3 regions of the Rhizobium sp. YTUHZ045 genome follow, and region 3 is predicted to be linked to each of the others. Evidence: predicted binding sites of a transcription regulator. Region 3 holds the regulator's gene; each other region holds the start of a gene.
What was found. The regulator LexA, encoded in region 3, represses DNA repair genes until DNA is damaged. The targets are predictions, from matches to a motif close to TGTTCNNNNTGTGTTCNG.

Region 1 (7,757 bases), 150 kb from region 3:
GACAATGCCGCGCGACGAGAAGAACAGAACCGGCGTATGGGTATTGACGACGAATAGCCGACTAACGAAATCCTCGTCGCGGGTGGTCATGCCGGAGCGGCCCTTGCCGCCGCGGCGCTGGGCCCGGTAGGTGGTCAGCGGCACGCGCTTGATGTAGCCGAGATGCGAGACGGTGACGACCATGTCTTCGCGGGCGATCAGATCCTCGTCGTCCATTTCGAGGCCGCCATCGACGATCTCGGTGCGGCGCGGCGTGCCGAACTCGTCGCGGACGGCTGATAGTTCGTCCTTGACGATGGTCTGGATGCGGACACGCGAGGAAAGAATATCGAGATAATCCCGGATCTCCTCACCTATCTTGTTGAGTTCATCACCGATCTCGTCGCGGCCGAGTGCGGTCAGCCTGGCAAGGCGCAGTTCGAGGATAGCGCGCGCCTGCTCTTCGGAAAGGTTGTAGGTGAGGTCGTCGTTGATGCGGTGACGCGGGTCGTCGATCAGACGGATCAGACTTTCGACATCTTCGGCCGGCCAGCGGCGCGTCATCAGCTCTTCGCGGGCCGACTGCGGATCAGGCGCCTGGCGGATGACACGGATGACTTCGTCGATATTGGCGACGGCGATCGCGAGACCAACCAAGACGTGGGCGCGCTCGCGCGCCTTGCGCAGCAGGAACTTCGTTCTCCGGCTAACGACTTCTTCGCGGAAGGAGACGAAGGCGCGCAGCATGTCGAGCAGCGTCAGCTGCTCCGGCTTGCCGCCGTTCAGCGCCACCATGTTGCAGCCGAATGAGGTCTGCAGCGGTGTGTAGCGGTAGAGCTGGTTGAGGATGACCTCGGCATTGGCGTCGCGTTTCAATTCGATGACGACGCGATAGCCCTGGCGGTCGGATTCGTCGCGCAGGTCGGAGATGCCCTCGATGCGCTTTTCGCGCACGAGTTCGGCCATCTTCTCGATCATCGTCGCCTTGTTCACCTGGTATGGAATTTCGGTGATGATGATCTGCTCGCGGTCGCCGCGCATCGGCTCGATGGTGGCGACGCCGCGCATGATGACGGAACCGCGTCCGGTCTCGTAAGCCGAGCGGATGCCGGCGCGGCCGAGGATCTTGGCGCCCGTCGGGAAGTCGGGGCCGGGAATGATCTGCATCAGTTCCGGCAGCTCGATCGCCGGATCGTTGATCAGCGCAATGCAGCCGTCGATGACTTCGGAGAGGTTGTGCGGCGGAATGTTGGTCGCCATGCCCACCGCGATGCCGCCGGCGCCGTTGACGAGCAGGTTCGGGAACTTGGCGGGAACGACGACCGGCTCGGAGAGCGTGCCGTCATAGTTGTCGCGGAAGTCGACGGTTTCCTTGTCGAGATCGTCGAGCAGCGAATGGGCAGCCTTCTCCAGGCGGCACTCGGTGTATCGTTCGGCCGCCGGCGGATCGCCGTCGACCGAGCCGAAATTGCCCTGACCGTCGATCAGTGGCAGGCGCAGCGACCAGGGCTGCGCCATGCGGGCAAGCGCGTCGTAAATCGCGGCGTTGCCGTGCGGATGGTATTTACCCATCACGTCGCCGGTAACGCGGGCGCATTTGACGTATTTCTTGTTCCAGTCGATGCCGAGCTCGGACATGCCGTAGAGGATGCGCCGGTGCACGGGCTTCAGGCCGTCGCGCACGTCGGGCAACGCGCGGCTGACGATGACGCTCATGGCGTAATCGAGATACGACCGCTGCATTTCCTCCATGATGGAGATGGGCTCGATGCCTGGCGGGAGCTTCCCGCCGCCGGGGGGTGTTTGCTCAGTCAAAACAGATCACGATCTCTTCTAGAATCACTTGAAGATTTATAGCGGAAAGCCTGTTCCCGCGCCATTTTCTGAGCGCGTTTTGAACAGGCTTTTGCGGCCGAAAAAGGGTAAAGCACCGGACTTGTGCGGCCGGACCGGACAAATCCGCCGCGGGCCGCCGCAGCATATTTGCCAAATCGAAATCCCCGCTTCACAATCGTAGAAAACCACGCACCCATATGGGCTTCCGGAGAGACGATGGCAAGCGCCGACCAGTTGATCAACGCCTTTACCACGCTCATCGTCACCATCGACCCGCCGGGGCTCGCACCGCTCTTCCTGGGGCTGACGATCGGCATGAGCCGGACCGAGCGCCGGCAGGTGGCGCTGCGCGGCTCGACCATTGCCTTTATCATCCTTGCCGTCTTCGCCCTGTTTGGCGCAGGCGTGCTCGGCGTGCTCGGGATCTCAATCGGCGCCTTCCGCCTCGCCGGCGGGCTCCTGCTCTTCTGGATCGCCTTCGAGATGGTGTTCGAGAAGCGGCAGGACCGCAAGGAGAAGACGACCGAGGTGGCGATCACCAAGGATCATATCGAGAATATCGCCGTCTTTCCCCTCGCCCTGCCGCTGATCGCCGGCCCCGGCGCGATCTCTGCAACCATCCTGCTTTCCGGCACGCTGGCGACCTCGGTCGAAAAAGCCCAGCTGATCGGCGTCATCGCCGCCATTCTGCTGCTGACCTTCCTCATGCTGCTGATTGCTGAAAGGCTCGACCGCTTTCTCGGCGTCACCGGTCGGGCGATCCTCACCCGCCTGCTCGGCGTCATCCTCGCAGCCCTTGCGGTGCAGTTCGTCGTCGACGGCGCGAAAGCCGCGCTCAATCTCATCAGCGCGACTCCGCATTGAAATGGCAGCACATGTTCGGGGTGACCCGACGAGATCAACTGCCGTGACATCAAAGAAAAAGAGCATGACGCCGGCCCGGCCATCATGCTCTCGGATGCTCTCATAAAGCCAGAACAGGCGGCCGATCAAAACGGGATGTCGTCGTCGAGATCGCGCGAGAAATTGCCGCCGCCACCGCCGCGGCTGGACGATGAGGATGACGGGGCGCCGTAGTCGTCGCCATAATCATTGTTGCTGCTGCCGCGGCCGCCGCCGAAGCCGGAGCTCGCGCCGCCGCCATCGCCGCGGCCGTCGAGCATCGTCAGCGTCGAGTTGAAGCCCTGCAGCACGACCTCAGTCGAGTAGCGATCCTGGCCCTGCTGGTCCTGCCACTTGCGGGTCTGCAGCTGGCCCTCGACATAGAGCTTGGCGCCTTTCTTCACATATTGCTCGACGACTTTGCAGAGGCCTTCGTTGAAGACGACCACAGTGTGCCATTCGGTCTTTTCGCGGCGCTCACCCGAATTGCGGTCGCGCCACGTTTCCGAGGTCGCGATACGGAGGTTGGCGATCGGCCGGCCATCCTGAGTGCGGCGGATTTCGGGGTCTGCACCCACGTTTCCAACCAGAATTACCTTGTTCACGCTACCAGCCATGCTTTTCACCCTGCCTGCCGCCCTGCCCGGCGGCGTTAATCGATCAGCGCACCTTAAACCATAGCGAACCGCAGATGCGCGCGAACGGTGTTTAATCCACAGTTTATCCCATCAGAAAGCGGCATGCATTCATCAGGAATTTTGTTCTTTATTTGTTCTAGTTTATCCGTATGATCCTGTCAACAGAATCGAAAACCTTGAGTCATCCAGGATATTCAGCCTCGACTCGCCCGCCGGCATCACTAAATAAGGGCTGTTATCCAGAAAACCAAAGCAGAGACGATGAGCGAACTGAAGACGATCTCCATCCGCGGCGCGCGCGAGCACAATCTGAAGAGCATCGATCTCGATCTGCCGCGCAATAAGCTGATCGTCATGACCGGTCTTTCAGGCTCGGGCAAATCCTCGCTCGCCTTCGACACGATCTATGCCGAGGGCCAGCGGCGCTATGTCGAGAGTCTGTCAGCCTATGCCCGGCAATTCCTCGAAATGATGCAGAAGCCCGATGTCGACCAGATCGACGGGCTGTCGCCTGCCATTTCGATCGAGCAGAAGACCACCTCGCGCAACCCGCGCTCGACGGTCGGCACCGTCACCGAGATCTACGACTATATGCGCCTGCTCTTTGCCCGCGTCGGCGTGCCTTATTCGCCGGCGACCGGCCTGCCGATCGAGAGCCAGACCGTCAGCCAGATGGTCGACCGCATCCTCGCTTTCGGAGAGGGCACGCGCCTTTACATTCTCGCGCCGCTCGTGCGCGGCCGCAAGGGCGAATACAAGAAGGAACTGGCGGAGCTGATGAAGAAGGGCTTCCAGCGCGTCAAGGTTGACGGCCAGTTCTACGAGATCGCCGAGGCGCCTGTTCTCGACAAGAAATACAAGCACGACATCGACGTGGTGGTCGACCGTATCGTCGTGCGCCCGGATGTGTCGGCGCGTCTCGCCGACAGCCTTGAAACCTGCCTGAAACTCGCCGACGGGCTGGCGATCGCCGAATTCGCCGACAAGCCGCTGCCGCCGGAGGAGACTTCGGCCGGCGGTTCGGCCAACAAGTCGCTGAACGAGACGCATGAGCGCGCGCTATTTTCGGAAAAATTCGCCTGCCCGGTCTCGGGCTTCACCATCCCGGAAATCGAACCCAGGCTGTTCTCCTTCAACAACCCCTTCGGCGCCTGCCCGACCTGCGACGGTCTCGGCGCCCAACAGAAGATCGATCCCGACCTGATCGTACCCGAACCGGAGCGGACGCTGCGCGACGGGGCGATCGCGCCCTGGGCCAAATCGACTTCGCCTTACTACAATCAGACGCTGGAAGCGCTCGGCAAACATTACGGCTTCAAGCTCGGCACCCGCTGGAACGACCTTTCCGACGAGGCCAAGGACGTCATCCTCAACGGCACCGACGACAAGATCGAGTTCCACTACGCCGACGGCGCCCGTTCCTATACCACCCACAAAAATTTCGAGGGCATCATCACCAATCTCGAGCGGCGCTGGAAGGAAACGGATTCCGCCTGGGCGCGCGAGGATATCGAGCGCTTCATGTCGGCCGCCCCCTGCCCTGCCTGCAATGGCTATCGGCTGAAGCCGGAAGCGCTGGCGGTGAAGATCAATAAGCTGCATATCGGCGAAGTGACCGAAATGTCGATCCGCATCGCGCGCGACTGGTTCGAGGCGCTGCCGGCGACATTCAATGCCAAGCAGAACGAGATTGCCGTCCGGATCCTCAAGGAAATCCGCGACCGCCTGCGCTTTTTGAACGATGTCGGCCTGGAATATCTGAGCCTGTCGCGCAATTCCGGCACGCTGTCAGGCGGCGAGAGCCAGCGCATTCGCCTCGCCTCGCAGATCGGCTCGGGCCTGACGGGTGTGCTCTACGTACTCGACGAACCATCCATCGGACTGCATCAGCGCGACAACGCCCGGCTGCTGGATACGTTGAAGCACCTGCGCGACATCGGCAACACCGTCATCGTCGTCGAACATGACGAGGATGCGATCCTGACGGCCGACGACGTGGTCGACATCGGTCCGGCCGCCGGCATCCACGGCGGCCAGGTTATCGCCCATGGCACGCCGCAGGATATCATGAACAATCCGAAGTCGCTGACCGGCAAATATCTCTCGGGCGAACTCGGTGTGCCGGTTCCTGAGGAGCGCCGCAAGCCGAAGAAGGGCCGCGAAATCAAGGTGATCGGCGCGCGCGGCAACAATCTGAAGAACGTGACGGCATCCATCCCGCTCGGAGTCTTCACCGCTGTGACGGGTGTTTCCGGCGGCGGCAAGTCCACCTTCCTGATCGAGACGCTTTATAAGTCGGCGGCACGCCGCGTCATGGGGGCGCGCGAAATTCCGGCTGATCACGACCGCATTGATGGTTTCGAGCATATCGACAAGGTGATCGACATCGACCAGTCGCCGATCGGCCGCACGCCGCGCTCGAACCCCGCGACCTATACCGGCGCCTTCACGCCGATCCGCGACTGGTTCGCCGGCCTGCCGGAAGCCAAGGCGCGCGGCTACCAGCCGGGCCGCTTCTCCTTCAACGTCAAGGGCGGGCGCTGCGAAGCCTGCCAGGGTGACGGCGTCATCAAGATCGAGATGCACTTCCTGCCCGATGTCTACGTCACCTGCGACGTCTGCCACGGCAAGCGCTATAACAGGGAGACGCTCGACGTTACCTTCAAGCAGAAGTCGATCGCCGACGTGCTCGACATGACGGTGGAGGAAGGCGTCGATTTCTTTGCGGCGGTGCCGGCCGTGCGCGACAAACTGCAATCGCTGAAGGATGTCGGCCTCGGCTATATCAAGGTCGGCCAGCAGGCCAATACGCTCTCGGGCGGCGAAGCACAGCGCGTCAAGCTCGCCAAGGAGCTGTCGAAACGTTCGACCGGACGCACGCTCTACATTCTCGACGAGCCGACGACCGGCCTGCATTTCCACGACGTCGCCAAGCTGCTCGAAATGCTGCACGAGCTGGTCAATCAAGGCAATTCGGTGGTGGTGATCGAACACAATCTCGAAGTCATCAAGACGGCCGACTGGGTGCTCGATTTCGGCCCCGAGGGCGGTGATGGCGGCGGTGAAATCGTGGCTGTCGGCACGCCCGAGGCAATTGTCAGGGAACAGCGCTCCTATACCGGCCATTTCCTGAAAGAATTGCTGGAGCGGCGGCCTGCGAAGAAGGCGGTTGCGGCGGAATGACGATGAGGCTGGCGTCGCCTGATGATCTGGAAACGATCGCGACGCTGACGGCAGCCGCCTATCGTCCCTATACCGAGCTCTTCGGCGCTCCACCGATCCCCGTGACGGAGGATTACGCGCCGCGGATCGACCGCGGCGAGGTCTGGCTGCGCGAGATCGGCGGCGAAACGGCCGGCCTCGTCGTCGCAGAGCAGCATTCCGATTACCTCATGCTGTTCAGCATCGCGGTCTCGCCGACCTTTCAGGGCGCCGGACATGGGCTCTCGATGTTGCGCTGGCTGGAGGGCAAGGCGCGGGAATGGGACATTCCGGAGATACGCCTCTACACCAATGCGCGGATGGAGCGAAATATCGCGCTTTATCGCGCCTTCGGATTTCAGGAAACGGGTCGGCGGCCAAGCCGTTATCGGCCAGGATGGACGCTCGTCGATATGGCGAAAAAGATAGATGCAGCCTGAACGGCTGCGAACCGGGAGGACGACATGACGAAATCCGGCACTATCCGCACCGGCATCGGCGGCTGGACCTTCGAGCCGTGGCGCGGGCATTTCTTTCCCGCCGACCTGAAACAGAAGGACGAGCTGCATTATGCCAGCCGCCAGTTGAAGGTCATCGAGGTCAACGGCACCTATTACAGCACGCAGAAGCCGGCGGTTTTTGCCAAATGGGCAGCCGATGTGCCCGAGGGATTCATCTTTTCGCTCAAGGCGACGCGTTTCGTCACCAATCGGCGGGTGCTTGCGGAAGCCGGTGAATCGATGGAGCGTTTCCTCACCTCGGGAATCAGCGAGCTCGGCGATCATCTCGGGCCGCTGCTCTGGCAATTCGCCCCGACGAAAAAGTTCGATTCGGAAGATTTCGAGGCCTTCCTGAAGCTGCTGCCGGCAAAGCAGGATGGGTTGGCGCTCCGTCACGTCGTCGAGGTGCGGCACGATTCCTTCAAGGTGCCGGAATTCGTTGCTCTGCTTGCTAGATATGGCGTGGCGCCGGTTTGTGCCGAACATTTCGAGTATCCGATGATCGCCGATGTGACGGCCGATTTCGTCTATGCCAGGCTGCAGAAGGGATCGGATGATATCCCGACCTGCTATCCCGATAAGGATTTGAAGGCCTGGGCTAAGCGGCTCGAGACCTGGGCCGAGGGCAAGGTCCCGGACGATCTGCCGCTGATCGACGGGAAGCGCCAGGTCAATGCCGAGCCGCGCGACGTCTTCGCCTTCATGATCCACGAGGGCAAGG
Region 2 (7,757 bases), 1.8 Mb from region 3:
CCGTCGGACAGCGCCAGCTTCACGGCGCGCCCGCGCTCGGAGGAGATCGTCGAGACGCGGTCGACGGCCTGGGCGAAGGTCGTGCAATCGACGCGCATTTCCTTGTCGTTGCCGGTGGGAATGACACGCTGGTAATCCGGGAAGGTGCCGTCGATCAGTTTCGAAGTCAGGACGATCGAGCCAATCGTCATGCGGATCTTGGCGTCGGAAACTTCGACGGTGACGATCGCTTCCGGATTGTCGACCAGCTTCTGCAGTTCCCCGACGGTCTTGCGTGGAATGATGATGCCGGGCATGCCCTCGGAGCCCGACGGCGCGTCGACATCGGCGCGGGCCAGCCGATGGCCGTCGGTCGCGACCGCCCTGAGCTTCAGCTCACCATTGCTCTCGATCGTGTGGAAGAAGATGCCGTTCAGATAATAACGTGTCTCTTCCGTCGAGATCGCAAACTGGGTGCGGTCGATCAGCATCTTCAGATCGGTCGCCTTCAGCTTGAAGGAGTGCGTGAAGGTGCCGGCGGTCAGATCCGGGAAATCGGATTCCGGCAGGCACTGCAGCGAGAATTTCGAGCGGCCGGACTGGACGGTCATGGAGCCGCCGTCGGTGCTGGTCGCCAGCAGCACTTCGGCGCCATCGGGAAGCTTGCGCACGATATCGTAAAGAAGATGGGCGGGAACGGTGGTGGCGCCTGCTTGTTCGACGCTTGCCGGCGTTGCCTCGGTGATTTCGAGGTCGAGGTCGGTCGCCTTCATGTCGAGGTTCTGGCCGTCGGCCTTGAGAAGTACGTTGGACAGGATCGGGATCGTGTTGCGACGCTCGACCACACGGTGGACGTGGTTCAGCGATTTCAGAAGGTTTGACCGCTCAATAGTAATACGCATGGGATGCTACCGCTTTCGACCGTGACTGCCCGGGCGCATCGAAGGCCCGAAGAATGCTTTCCCGATTTAGGTCGGGGGAGTGGAGGGGCAAAATGGCAGACTTCAGCATTGGATGGCAAGAGGCATGGACGGCTGAGCCCCCGCATTTCAGGTTTTCCGGCGCAATCCTCACAGAAATCCCAACCCTTGCCGAAGCGCCGCCGCTCGCCCATAAAGGCCCGATGACGGGCGAAGGCCGTCGGGACGAAGGTTAAGGCATGAACGAGCAAACCACAGCCGAGGACGCCAGCCGGCGAAGCTTCCGCCTGCACAACATGGCGGTGCCAGCGCGGCCGCTGGAGCCGGCCCTCTATCTCGTCGCAACTCCCATCGGCAATCTCGGGGACATCACGCTGCGCGCATTGGAAACGCTGGCCGGCGCCGACGTGCTTGCATGCGAGGATACGCGTGTCACCCGCGTTCTGCTCGATCGCTACGGCATCCAGAACCGCCCTTTCGCTTACCACGAGCACAATGCCGACGAAGCCGGCCCGCGGCTCATCCAGGCGCTCGAAGCCGGCCGCTCGGTGGCGCTGGTGTCCGATGCCGGCACGCCGCTCGTCTCCGATCCCGGCTACCGGCTGGCTCGGCAGGCAATTGCCGCCGGTTACCGCGTCATTCCCATTCCAGGCGCCTCGGCTCCGCTCGCCGCCCTTGTTGGTTCCGGCCTGCCGAACGACGCCTTCCTCTTTGCCGGCTTTCTGCCAGCCAAGGACAAGGCCCGCCGCGATCGTCTCAGTGAATTTGCCGCAGCTCCGGCGACGCTGATCTTCTTTGAGTCACCGCATCGCATCGCTGCCACGCTTCTTGCTGCCGCCGATGTGCTCGGCCCGGCCCGGCCGGCTTGCGTCTGCCGCGAATTGACCAAGACCTATGAAGAATTCCGCCGCGGCACGCTGTCCGAACTCGCCGCCCATTACCAGCAGGTGGAAAACGTCAGGGGCGAGATCGTCCTCGTCGTCGGCCCGCCGCAGCCGGTAGAAACCTCCGAGGCCGATGTCGAAGCCGTGCTCGCCGACCTCTCGATGTCGATGCCGACGGCAAAGGCTGCGACCGAGGCCGCCCGTCTCACCGGCCTGCCGCGCAAGGCGCTCTACCAGCGCCTGCTGGAGATGAAGGGCGGCAATGGGAGATAAGGAGCTTACCGCCATCAAACGGAAGGCGCTACGCCGCGGCCGCATGTCGGAATATGTCGCCGCCGCCTTCCTGATGCTGAAGGGATACCGTATCCTGGCGCTGCGCCACCGCACCAGGCTCGGCGAGATCGATATCGTCGCCCGCAAGGGCGATCTCGCCGTCTTCGTCGAGGTCAAGGCCCGCCATGGCGAGGCTGCGGCGATCGACGCCGTCTCTGTCGCCGCTCAGAAGCGCATCCGGGCGGCAAGCGATCTGTGGCTCGCCCGCCAGGCGGATCAGGCCCGCCTTTCCCAGCGCTACGATATCGTCGCGGTCATGCCCGGCCGGCTGCCACGGCACTTTCCCGACGCCTTCTGAGCGCTTTCAGCCCGGTCGAGTTTCCGGATTGTTAAAATTTTAGTCCCCCGTTGAACGAGCTCCTTACGACTTTCTGCTACCCACCGTCGCAATAGGGGTTGAGATTTGGGGGTTGTTGCGTGGCCTTGAAGATGATGCTCGCAAGCGCGGTCGCCATGGCGGCGCGCTCGGTGCCGTATATTGCGCTGAAGCCGGCCGGGAAATCCTTCGTCGCCCATGCGAGCGACCACCTGCCGCTGAAATCAACGCCGATCAATCCCGACTGGATCATCAGCGGCAATCCTGAAGCCCGGACCGCCGAACATTCGCGCGGCCATGACGAGGCGTCGCTGACCGCAATCTGGGACTGCACGGCGGGCGAATTCCGCTGGTATTTCGGCTGGGACGAGACCGTGATGATCCTCGAAGGCGAGGTCCATATCACCGCCGAGGATGGCACGGAACGAACCTTGCGCACCGGCGACGTCGCCTTTTTCGCCGGTGGAACCTGGGCGAGCTGGCGGGTCGACAACTATGTTCGCAAGGTCGCCTTCCTGCGCAAGCCTTTCCCGAAGCCTCTGGCGATCGCCTATCGTCTGCGCAACATGCTGCGCAATGGCGGCAGCCAGGGCATCGCCGCCTGAAAGTTGCGAACGCCCGAAGCCCTTGATGACCGTTGCGTTTAATGCCGGGCCGACCTACATCTGTCCGGCATTCAGCGAGGGACGGAAATGGCCAAGATCACCAATGTAGCGGTCCAGATGGATCATGTCGCCGGCATCAATATCGCAGGTGACTCCACCTTCGCCATGAGCCTGGAAGCGCAGGCGCGCGGCTACAGGCTCTTCCATTACACCCCCGAGCGCCTGAGCTTTCGCGACGGCAAGCTCTTTGCGAGCGTCGAGCCCATGGTGCTGCGCGACGTCAAGGGTGATCACTTCGAGCTTGGCGCACCCGAGCGCGTCGATCTTTCGACCATGGATGTGGTGCTGCTGCGCCAGGATCCGCCCTTCGACATGGCCTATATCACCTCGACGCATCTGCTCGAGCGCATCCACCCGAAGACGCTCGTTGTCAACGATCCGGCCTGGGTTCGCAATTCGCCGGAGAAGATCTTCGTCACCGAATTCTCCGACCTGATGCCGAAGACGCTGATCACCAAGGATCCGGCCGAAATCCGCCGCTTCCGTGACGAGATGGGCGACATCATCCTGAAGCCGCTCTATGGCAATGGCGGCGCCGGCGTCTTCCATTCTACCCGCGACGACCGCAATCTCTCCTCGCTCTTGGAAATGTTCGGCCAGCTTTTCCGCGAGCCCTTCATCGCCCAGCAATATCTGCCCGACGTGCGCAAGGGCGACAAGCGCATCATCTTGGTCGACGGCGAGTTCGCCGGCGCGATCAACCGCGTGCCGGCCGAACATGACAGCCGCTCCAACATGCATGTCGGCGGCCGCGCCGAGGCGACCGAATTGACGCCGCGCGAGAAGGAAATCTGCGCCCGCATTGGCCCCGCGCTGAGGGAACGCGGGTTCCTGCTCGTCGGAATTGACGTAATCGGACATTACATGACCGAGATCAACGTAACCTCGCCGACAGGCATCCGCGAGGTCAGGAAGTTCGGCGGCGCCGATATAGCAAGCCTGCTCTGGGACGCGATCGAGCGCAAGCGCGGCTGAGGCCGCGATCGGGTACAACCGCGTCCGCCACCGATTATCTGCCTGCGTTCTTTTGTTGTTCTTGTTTTAGTCCCGCTTCCGTGCAAGATTGCAACCGCTGGCTTTCAATGGCCACAGGGGCGGTCTCTAAGAGTTTGCGGGACAAGGGTGGGCATATGGTCGCGCGTGTCAGTACAGTGGCATTCCAGGGCATCGAAGGCGTGCCGGTCGAGGTTCAGGTCATGATCGCGCCCGGCAAGGTCGGCATGCAGATCGTCGGCCTGCCCGACAAGGCGGTGGCCGAAAGCCGTGAGCGCGTGCAGGCCGCCCTTCATGCCTCCGGCCTGGCGCTGCCGGGCAAACGGGTGACCGTCAATCTGGCGCCCGCCGATCTGCCGAAGGAAGGCTCACACTTCGATCTGCCAATCGCACTCGCGCTGATGGCGGCGCTCGGCGCCATTCCTGGCGACGCGCTGACCGATTATGTCGTCGTCGGCGAACTCAATCTCGACGGCACGATCGCCGCGATCGCTGGCGCGCTGCCGGCCGCCATCGGCGCCAATGCGCTCGGCAAGGGGCTGATCTGCCCGGCCGAAAGCGGCGCCGAGGCCGCCTGGGCCGGCGCCGAGGTCGATATTCTCGCCCCGCGCAGCCTGATTGCCCTGGCCAATCATTTCCGCGGCACGCAGGTACTGTCTAGGCCGGAGCCGTCGATCCGCGCCAATGCCGCCAACTTGCCCGACCTTGCCGAGATCAAGGGCCAGGAAAGCGCCAAACGCGCGCTCGAGGTGGCGGCTGCCGGCGGCCACAATCTCCTGATGGTCGGGCCTCCCGGCTCCGGCAAGTCGATGCTGGCGTCGCGCCTGCCGTCGATCCTGCCGCCGCTTTCGCCGGCCGAACTGCTTGAAGTGTCGATGGTTCATTCGATCGCCGGCCAGCTCACCGGCGGCAAGCTGTCCGACCGCCGGCCCTTCCGTACCCCGCATCATTCCGCCACCATGGCCGCCCTTGTCGGCGGCGGGCTGCGCGCCCGTCCGGGCGAAGCCTCGCTTGCCCATCACGGCGTGCTTTTCCTCGACGAGTTTCCCGAGTTCACGCCGCAGGCGCTCGATGCGCTGCGCCAGCCGCTCGAAGGCGGCGAATGCATCATCGCCCGCGCCAATCACCGCGTCTCCTATCCGGCGAAATTCCAGCTGATCGCGGCGATGAACCCCTGCCGGTGCGGCATGGCCGGTGAGCCCGGTCACACCTGCGCCCGCGGCCCGCGCTGCATGAGCGATTATCAGGCCCGCATCTCCGGACCGCTGATGGACCGCATCGATATCCGCATCGACGTGCCGGCCGTCTCCGCCGCCGACCTCATCCGGCCGATGGCGGCCGAGGCCAGCGCCGACGTCGCCCGCCGCGTCGCCCGCGCCCGCGAAATCCAGCAGGAGCGCTTCGAGCGCGCCGGCGCTGGGGATATCGGCACCAACGCCCGCTGCTCCACCGCGATGATCGAAAAACTCGCCGAACCCGATTCCGCCGGCCTGCAGCTCCTGCGCGACGCCGCCGACAAAATGAAATTCTCCGCCCGCGGCTACCACCGCGTCCTCAAGGTTGCCCGCACGCTGGCCGATCTCGACGACAAACCGACAGTGGGCCGTTTGCATCTCGCCGAAGCGATCTCTTATCGGATCGCCGGCGAGAGGCTGACGGCGGCGGCCTGAGAACACAAGGTTTACACCTGGAGCCCCGTCCTGATGCTGGACTCCGCAGCTTTTCCTGAGGATTATGAGTGGCTCCGGCGGAGGGCAGTCATGCAAGGGATCGAGTTATCCCGTCGTTTTTACGCAGACGTGGTCAGGCCCTGGCTGGCTCAAACCGCGCCGGAGCTTGCCCATTCGGCGGCGCTCATTGGCTACGGATCGGAACTGCTTGGTTTGGATGACGAAGTCTCCAGGGACCACAACTGGGGTCCCAGAGTTCATATCTTCCTGAGCATCGAGAAGTTTAATGATCATGCCCGACGGTTGGTCGGCGAGTTTACCAAGGTGGCGCCCGATAGCTATCTCGGCGAGCCTATCGGGTGGCGGAGTCGTCCGCATCCACCTGCCGATGGCCCGGAGGCCGCTGGCACCATCGAGCATGGGCTTGAATTCCATACATTGGAGGCCAAGCTGGAGGAGCATTTCGCCGTTCGCTCCATTGAAAACCTGACGTCCGTGCAGTGGCTTGGATTTGCCGAACAGAAGCTTCTCGCGTTTACGGCGGGGGCCATATTCCGCGATGACGACGGGCGATTGCAGAACGCCCGTGAGCGCCTTGCCTATTTTCCGCACGACGTGTGGCTCTACAAGATCGCATGTCAGTGGCGACGGATCGCTGAAGAACAGGCCTTTGTCGGCCGAGCAGGGCAAGTGGGGGACGATCTGGGTTCGCGAGTCATCGCCAGCCGGCTGATCCGCGACGTGATGAGAATGGGCTTCCTGCTTGAGCGCCGTTATGCACCCTATGCCAAATGGCTTGGAAGCGCCTTTGCCAAGCTCTCGATTTCAGATCGGCTCATGCCGCACTTGGAGCGGGCAATTCTCGCGAGCGAGTGGAAGGGGCGAGGCGATGCGCTCGCCTCCGTCTATCTTGAGCTGGCGCACCGGCAAAACGCCCTGCAAATCGCCAGTTTTAAGCCTGTCGTCGGCCCGTACCACAACCGGCCATTCACGACGATCAATGCCGATGATGCCATCGCGGGCGCCGTCGCAGCGATCACCGATCCACAACTTCGAAAGCTGCCGGTTATCGGCTCGCTCGATCAGGTCAGCGACCTTACGCCACTCCTGGAAAATGCTTCTTTTTCGCAGCGCCTAATGCATCAGCTGTTGAGCTAGATTGCAGCTTGCGGCGCCTCGCTAGTCAGCGCGGCGCGCGGATAGAAGCGAATAGGAGGATAGCGAATAGTTAATTGGCTTACTCCTCATGAGCCAGGCTACATCCTATTCGCTATTCAGCTCCCCAACCCCTCAAACAGCGCCGTCGAGAGATACCGCTCCGCAAAAGACGGAATGATGATGACGATGTTCTTGCCGGCATTTTCCGGCCGGCTGCCGACCTTGATCGCGGCGGTCAGCGCCGCCCCCGAGGAGATGCCGACCGGCACGCCTTCGAGCCGGGCGATGAGGCGGGCCTGTTCGAAGGCCTCGTCATTGGTCACGGTGACGACCTCGTCATAGATGCCGGTATCGAGGATCTTCGGCGCGAAGCCGGCGCCGATGCCCTGGATTTTGTGCGGGCCGGGATTGCCGCCTGAGAGCACCGGCGAATCGGCCGGTTCGACGGCGATGATCTGGATCTCGGGCTTGTGGCTCTTCAGCACCTGGCCGACGCCGGTGATCGTGCCGCCGGTGCCGATGCCCGAGACGACGATGTCGACCTTGCCCTCGGTATCGTTCCAGATTTCCTCGGCCGTCGTCTTGCGGTGGATCTCGGGGTTGGCCGGGTTTTCGAACTGCTGGGGAATGATGGCGTCGGGAAGCGACGCTGCCAGCTCCTCCGCCTTGGCGATCGCGCCCTTCATGCCTTTCGCGCCTTCGGTCAGCACCAGCTCGGCGCCGAGCAGCGCCAGCATCTTGCGCCGTTCGACCGACATGGTTTCCGGCATGGTGAGGATCAGCCGATACCCCTTGGCGGCGGCGGCAAAGGCGAGTGCGATGCCTGTGTTGCCCGAGGT
Region 3 (7,757 bases):
CCCGATCTGCCTGTTGTCAATTATGTCTGTCCGAGCGTCTGGGCCTGGAAGGAATATCGCGCCACGCGCATGCTCGGCTATGTCGATCACGTGCTTGCCGTCCTGCCCTTCGAACCGGCAGCCATGCAGCGCCTCAATGGGCCGGCGACGACATATGTCGGGCATCGTCTGGTCGCCGACCCAGCGCTGCTGGAGACACGTCGCCTGCGCGTGGGAAGGCAGCCAGGCAACGGCCCGATCCTGCTCCTTCCCGGCTCGCGCTCCTCCGAGATCCAGAAGCTTCTGCCTTATTTCGAGGTCGCCACGAATGAAATCGTCGCCCGTAATGGGCCGACACGCTTCATTCTGCCGACCATAATGCACAGGCAAGCGCTCGTCCGCGAAATGACGGCGGGCTGGGCGGTAAAGCCGGAGATCGTCGTCGGCGCGCAAGCAAAATGGAAAGCCTTTGCCGAGGCCGATGCAGCCATGGCGGCGTCTGGAACCGTTATTCTCGAACTCGCACTTGCCGACGTTCCCGTCGTCTCCGCCTATAAGGTCGACTGGATCATGCGCATGCTGACATCGGGCATCAAGACCTGGACCGGCGCGCTGCCGAATCTGATCGCCGATTACCCGGTCGTGCCGGAATATCTGAACGATGTCGTCCGCGGCGCAAGCCTTGCACGCTGGATGGAAAGGCTGTCGGCCGATACCTATCAGCTGAAGGCCATGAAGGAAGGCTACGAGCTCATCTGGCAGCGCATGCAGACGGAAAAGCCGCCCGGCGAACAGGCCGCCGAAATCCTTCTCGACGTTTTGGAAAAGAAAAAACCCGGCCATTCCTGACCGGGTTGGCCATTCCTGACCGGGTTTCTTTTTGAGCTCTGAAGCGATCAGCGCTTCGAAACCGGGATGTAGTCGCGCTTGGGTTCGCCGACATAGAGCTGGCGCGGACGGCCGATGCGCTGTTCTGGATCCTCGATCATCTCGTTCCATTGCGCGATCCAGCCGACGGTGCGGGCAAGGGCGAAGAGCACTGTGAACATGGTGGTGGGGAAGCCCAGCGCCTTCAGCGTGATGCCGGAGTAGAAGTCGATGTTTGGATAGAGCTTCTTCTCGATGAAATATTCGTCGGTGAGCGCGATGCGCTCCAGTTCCATCGCCACTTCCAGCAACGGATCGTCCTTGATACCGAGTTCGCCGAGCACTTCATGCGTCGTCTTCTGCATGATCTTGGCACGCGGATCGTAGTTCTTGTAGACGCGGTGACCGAAGCCCATCAGGCGGAACGGATCGTTTTTGTCCTTGGCGCGGGCGATATATTCCGGAATGTGGTCGACCGTGCCGATTTCCGTCAGCATGTTGAGCGCTGCTTCGTTGGCGCCGCCGTGCGCGGGGCCCCATAGGCAGGCGATGCCGGCGGCGATGCAGGCGAACGGGTTGGCGCCCGATGAACCGGCGAGACGGACGGTCGAGGTCGAGGCGTTCTGTTCGTGATCGGCATGCAGGATGAAGATGCGGTCCATCGCGCGGGCAAGCACCGGATTGACCACATATTCCTCGCAGGGGACGGCAAAGCACATGCGCAGGAAGTTCGACGCATAGTCGAGGTCGTTCTTCGGGTAAACGAAGGGCTGACCGATATGGTATTTATATGCCATGGCGGCAAGCGTCGGCATCTTGGCGATCATGCGCAGGCTGGCGACCATGCGCTGGTGCGGATCGGTGATGTCTGTGGAGTCATGATAGAAGGCCGACAGTGCGCCGACGCAGCCGCACATGACGGCCATCGGATGTGCATCGCGGCGGAAGCCGGTGAAGAAGCGGCTCATCTGCTCATGCACCATCGTGTGGTGCGTGACACGATAGTCGAAGTCCTTCTTTTGCGCGGCCGTCGGCAGCTCGCCGTAGAGCAGGAGGTAGCAGACCTCGAGGAAATCGCCGTGCTCGGCCAGCTGCTCGATCGGATAGCCGCGGTGCAGCAGCACACCTTCGTCACCGTCGATATAGGTGATTTTCGATTCACAGGATGCGGTCGAGGTGAAGCCCGGATCGTAAGTGAAGGAAGCTGTGTTCTTGTAGAGGGCACCGATGTCGATGACGCTCGGGCCGATCGTGCCGCTTTTAACGGCGAGGTCGACCGATTTGTCACCGATTTTTATTGTAGCGCTTTGATCCGTCATGCTGTCCTCCGAAATGTCGGTGGCGCCACAAAAGCGCCATAGGGGTTAAGCGTCCTTTCCGATAGCTATATGATCGTGACGCTAATGCCAAGTTACCGTGACGGCATTTTGTGCATTGCGGCATCACCTTTTAGGCACCGCAGCGATGAGCCGCACGCATAGCGGAAGCCGATGATTCGACTGGCCTTTTGCCGCTTACGATTTTCCCTCGTATTTCAATCGATTATCCTTGCCGGATTTGCTTGAAGGTTGCATTCTTAGGGCTTGGCGGGGTGATCTTGGGCGGGGCATGCAGGAAACGACGACAGCCGAATTGCGGCCGCAAGCGGGCGTCGGCCTTGCCGATCCGCCAGATTTTCCTGCGCCTGCGGTGGTGACTCAATCGGTAAGGACGCAGTCGCAGACCCCATTGCATCGTCGGCTGCTGGCCACCGCCGGGCAATCGCTGCGTGCCGGGGCCTGCATGCTGGGCGAAGAGGCCGATCATGGCCGCCTGCTGCTGTTCTCGCCGGTCTTCCTCGGAGCCGGCTCGGCCTTTTGGTTTCTTGCTGCATCGGATTTTCCCCTCGTTGCATCGCTGTTCTGCCTGCTGGTGTCGGCGGCCGCGGTTTTCCTCACCGGTCCCAGCCGACCGGCCTTGCGCGCAAGTTTCATGGCGCTGGCACTTTTCGCCGGCGGCATGCTCTCAGCTCAGTTCGAGAGCTGGCGGGCTTCGACGGTGATCCTCGATTCATCCGTGACGACGACGGTGACTGGCCGCGTCGAACGGCGGGAAGGCGACGGGCGCGGGCGCTGGCGCTACATTCTTGCCGTCGCCGGCACCGAGGCGCCGGAGCTGAAACGGCCGCCGAGACGCATCACCGCGATCGTCCGGGGCACCGATGCGCCTTTCGAGATCGGCGACATCATCACCGGCAAGGCACGTCTGACGCCGCCGGCGGGCCCCGCACTTCCCGCGCTCAACGACTTCTCCTTCGGTGCCTATTTCGACGGCATCGGCGCCAATGGTTTCTTCTATAGTGCGCCGGAGAAACTCGACTTGGAGGCAGGCCCGCAGGCGGCCAGGTCGACGGCGGACGCCCTGCTCGAATGGCTCCACCAGCTGCGCAGCAGCATCGGCGACCGCATAAGATCGATCCTGCCCGGTGATACCGGCGCCTTTGCCGCTGCCCTGGTGACGGATGAACGGCGCGCCATATCGCACGCGACGACGGAGGCGCTGCGCCAGTCCGGCCTTGCCCATATCGTCGCGATCTCGGGTCTCAACATGGCGCTGTCGGCCGGCATCTTCTTCGTCGGCTTTCGGATGCTGCTCAGCCTCTTTCCCGGCGTCGCCCAAGCCTATCCTACAAAGAAGATCGCCGCTGCCGGCGCGCTCATCGCCGTCACCGCCTATTACCTGATCTCCGGTTTCGGGGTTTCGGCCGAGCGCGCCTTTATCATGATGGCCATCATGCTGATTGCCGTCTTCTTCGACCGGCCGTCGATCAGCCTGCGCAATGTCGTTCTCTCCGCGCTCATCATCATCGCCATTTCACCTTCGGAAGTATTGGGACCGAGCTTTCAGATGTCATTTGCCGCAACATTGGCCTTGGTATCGGGCTATCAGTTATGGAAGGACAGGCGTGTCCGCGAAAACGCTTTTCTGAAACTGCCGATCATCAGGCCGGTGGTTGCCGTCGCCGGTTTCTTCGGCGGCGTCTTCCTGACCTCGCTGATCGGCGGCTTTTCCACCGCATTGTTTTCGATCGAGCATTTTCATCGCCTGACGGCTTACGGCCTGCCGGCAAACCTTGCGACGATGCCGATTATCTCCTTCATCGTCATGCCGGCCGGATTGTTGGCGATGTTGCTCATGCCTTTCGGTCTGGACGCTCCGCTCTGGAAGGTCGTCGGATTCGGCCTCGATCTGGTGATTGCGGTTGCCAAGACGGTGTCCGGCTGGGGCGGTGATATCGGCATCGGCCGCTTGCCCGGCTGGTATTTCGCAGCGGCGGTGGCAGGCTTTCTGCTGCTGACGCTGCTGCGCACTCGGCTGCGCCATGTCGGCACATCGATCATCGCCATCTCGACGCTCATCGTGCTGCTTCTGCCGGTTCCCCGGCCGCCGGATCTGGTGATTTCGGAGGATGGCAGTCTGGTTGCGGTCGTCGCGGCTGAGGCAATAGCTTCCAACCGTGAAAACCCGCCGGATTTCATATTCGACCAGTGGCAGAGAGCGCTGGTGCTGCCGACACATGATCCGCCGAAGATGCTGGATGGTCCGGCCATTCCGGAAGGAGAAGACCGCCGTGTCAGGCTTTCCCGCGATCAGCAGAACGAAGCGAGTGCGGCGATGCGGGCAGCCGCCGCAGGCGGTGAAGCAAACCGTTTTTCCTGCGTCAAGAAGGCTTGGTGCACATCAAGACTTGGCAATGGCCATATCGTCACCGTCATCGACAATGCCGCCTATCTCGGCCCGGCCTGCGATACGGCCGATATCGTCGTGACCTCGGTCCGTCTGCGTTTCAACAGCTGCCGTTCAGGTGGCACGCTTTTCACCGGCGAGACGCTGCGCAGGACCGGCTCGCTCGAATTGCGTTTCGCCGATGCCGGCCTAGAGGTCACCACCGCCTTCGATGCCTTGTCGCGACCATGGATGCGCCATCGCGCCTATGATTGGCGCAATGATCGTTTTACCGATTCCAGCCCATCCGGCGTCAGTGATAGCGACGGATGAGGCCGACGAGCTTGCCCTGCACCTTGACGCGGTCGGGCCCGAAGATGCGGGTCTCATAAGCCGGGTTGGCGGCCTCGAGCGCGATCGAGGCACCCTTGCGGCGAAAACGCTTCAGCGTTGCTTCCTCGTCATCGACGAGGGCAACGACGATATCGCCGGGACTGGCGGTACTGCCGTTGCGAATGATCACGGTGTCGCCGTCGAAGATGCCGGCGTCGATCATCGAATCACCTTTGACCTCCAGCGCATAGTGCTCACCGGAGCCGAGCATATCGGAAGGAACGACGATATCGTGGGTGTTGTTCTGGATCGCCGAGATCGGAACGCCGGCGGCGATACGTCCCATGACCGGCACGGAGACGGAGTTGCCATTGTCGGCGACCGGCTTTGGCGCAGCGGGGGCGGCGACCGGCTGGGGCTTGCCGAGGCTGCCCTCGATGACGCTCGGCGAAAAACCGCGACGCTGAAGACTGGGGTTATAGGCCTCCGGAAGCTTGATCACCTCGAGCGCCCGGGCGCGGTTCGGTAGGCGGCGAATGAAGCCGCGTTCCTCAAGCGCCGTGATCAGGCGGTGAATGCCGGATTTCGAGGCGAGATCCAGGGCATCCTTCATTTCGTCGAAAGAGGGAGGAACGCCGGATTCCTTCATGCGCTCATGGATGAAAAGGAGAAGCTCCTGTTGTTTGCGCGTGAGCATCGACGTCAGACCCCGTGATTGAAACAAATCCAGAACGGACACTATATGTTCCATATGTGTTCCGCAAGTAGCTAAATTTCCGTAAACCCTCGCGCCAACTCGTGGAGATTTTTATTTTCATTTGCCGGATTGGCGCACATGTCTTGCATTGAGGGGTGGTGCTGTCGCACATCTCTTGCCGGTTTCAGGAGGATATTCATGAACGCGCATTCCGCCAAGTCGCACCCGCTCGATCATGTCGTGCTGCCCGTGGTCAATATCGATCTGGCGCGTGAAAGGCTCGGCAAGCTCGGTTTCACCGTCGCCGCCGATGCGCGCCATCCCTTCGGAACGGAGAATGCCTGCATCTTTTTCGCCGACAAGACCTATCTGGAGCCGCTTGGCGTGGCGAGTGTCGACGAGAGCGAGGCAGCGGCCCGCCAGGGCAACGTCTTCATCGCCCGCAATCGCGCCTTCCGTTTCCGCTGCGGCGAGGAGGGACTTTCTGCGCTGGCCTTCCTCAGCGAGGATGCCGACCTCGATCATAAGCGCTTCGTCAGCAACGGCGCGAGCGCCGGTGAGATGTTGCAGTTCAGCCGGCCGATGCGGATGCCGGACGGTTCGGAGAGCGTCGGCAGCTTTAAGCTGGCCTTTGCAGCTGATTTGCGCGCCCCCGATTTCTTTCTCTTTACTTGCCAGCGCATCAATTCGTTCCCTACAGATCGCGCCGCGCTGGAGACGCACGCCAATGGCGTGATCGGCATTGCCGAGATCGCACTTTGTGCACCGGACCCGGCGGCATTCGCCGCCTTCGTCGGGCTTGCGATTGGGCAGGCGGCGGTGGAGAAAACCGGTTTCGGCATGAATATCGCGGCATCGAATGCAAAGATCAGCTTGATGACGCCGGAAGGGCTGGAGGCCTATTTCGAAACCGCTGTCTCATCAGCCGATCGCGGCCTGCGGGGGCGGGCAATCCTCTTCACCGTCATCGATCTTGCCGTGACAGAAGCGCATTTGGGTGCTAACGGGATCACATTCACACGCAAGAACAATCGCATTCTGGTGAAGCCCACGCCCGGGCAGGGTGCGCTCTTCGCCTTCGAGGAAACACGATGAGCACCGACACGAATTCCGAAGTCAGGATCGGCGAAGGCGAAGGCCAGGTCACTTTTTCCAATACTGGCCGCTTGTCGCTGATCGCCGGTCCATGCCAGATGGAGAGCCGGGATCACGCCTTCATGGTCGCCGGCACGCTGAAGGAGCTCTGCGGCAAGCTCGGCATTGGCCTCGTCTACAAGAGCTCCTTCGACAAGGCGAACCGTACCTCGCTCTCGGCTGAACGCGGCATCGGCCTGGAAAAGGGCATGGAGGTCTTTGCCGACCTCAAGAAGGAATTCGGCTTTCCCGTCATAACCGACGTCCATACGGCCGAGCAATGCGCCGAGGTGGCCAAGGTGGTCGATGTTCTGCAGATCCCGGCCTTCCTCTGCCGTCAGACCGACCTTCTGATCGCCGCCGCCAGAACCGGCCGCGCCGTCAATGTCAAGAAGGGCCAGTTCCTCGCCCCTTGGGATATGAAGAACGTTCTGAAGAAGCTCAACGCCAGCGGCAATCCGAATGTGCTCTTGTGCGAGCGCGGTGCCTCCTTCGGCTACAATACGCTGGTTTCCGACATGCGTTCGCTGCCGATCATGGCGGCGATGGGAGCTCCCGTCATTTTTGACGCCACCCATTCCGTGGCGCAGCCGGGCGGGCAGGGCGATTCCTCCGGCGGCCAGCGCGAGTTCGTGGAAACGCTGGCGCGCGCGGCAGTGGCGACGGGAATTGCCGGCGTCTTCGTCGAAACCCATCAGGATCCCGACAACGCACCGTCCGACGGGCCGAACATGGTCTATCTCAAGGACATGCCGCGACTGCTTGAGAAGCTGCTTGCCTTCGATGCGATCGCCAAGGCCTAACGTTCAACAGGCTGCCATGATCGTGGTTTAGGCCACGATGCGATACCCGCTCGAAGGCTGGAAATTGCGCCATTGTAATTTGCACGCCTTCGATTATGACAGGCTTCGAACGACTTATCACCCACCGAGCAGGAAGAACCCATGACTGCAATCACCGATATCATCGCCCGCGAGATCCTCGATAGCCGTGGCAACCCCACCGTCGAAGTCGACGTCTATCTCGAAGACGGCAGCATGGG

Region 1: a site for LexA is predicted at 3,457-3,474, ahead of uvrA (excinuclease ABC subunit UvrA). Genes of this name have one in related genera too.
Region 2: a site for LexA is predicted at 4,118-4,135, ahead of NMA58_RS21855 (YifB family Mg chelatase-like AAA ATPase). Genes of this name have one in related genera too.

The regions. Positions count from the first base shown of each region.
Region 1 covers NZ_CP101432.1:1,872,318-1,880,074, reverse strand. Annotated here, with positions in the region: gene gyrA (DNA gyrase subunit A) at 1-1,794, opposite strand, end outside; gene NMA58_RS09510 (MarC family protein) at 2,032-2,679, shown strand; gene NMA58_RS09505 (single-stranded DNA-binding protein) at 2,805-3,314, opposite strand; gene uvrA (excinuclease ABC subunit UvrA) at 3,597-6,518, shown strand; gene NMA58_RS09495 (GNAT family N-acetyltransferase) at 6,515-6,976, shown strand; gene NMA58_RS09490 (DUF72 domain-containing protein) at 7,001-7,757, shown strand, end outside.
Region 2 covers NZ_CP101432.1:4,458,521-4,466,277, forward strand. Annotated here, with positions in the region: gene dnaN (DNA polymerase III subunit beta) at 1-881, opposite strand, end outside; gene rsmI (16S rRNA (cytidine(1402)-2'-O)-methyltransferase) at 1,139-2,056, shown strand; gene NMA58_RS21840 (YraN family protein) at 2,046-2,414, shown strand; gene NMA58_RS21845 (cupin domain-containing protein) at 2,534-3,037, shown strand; gene gshB (glutathione synthase) at 3,125-4,072, shown strand; gene NMA58_RS21855 (YifB family Mg chelatase-like AAA ATPase) at 4,228-5,760, shown strand; gene NMA58_RS21860 (DUF4037 domain-containing protein) at 5,851-6,918, shown strand; gene cysK (cysteine synthase A) at 7,035-7,757, opposite strand, start outside.
Region 3 covers NZ_CP101432.1:1,726,035-1,733,791, forward strand. Annotated here, with positions in the region: gene lpxB (lipid-A-disaccharide synthase) at 1-828, shown strand, start outside; gene gltA (citrate synthase) at 876-2,165, opposite strand; gene NMA58_RS08785 (ComEC/Rec2 family competence protein) at 2,455-4,884, shown strand; gene lexA (transcriptional repressor LexA) at 4,865-5,581, opposite strand; gene NMA58_RS08795 (VOC family protein) at 5,780-6,676, shown strand; gene kdsA (3-deoxy-8-phosphooctulonate synthase) at 6,673-7,518, shown strand; gene eno (phosphopyruvate hydratase) at 7,660-7,757, shown strand, end outside.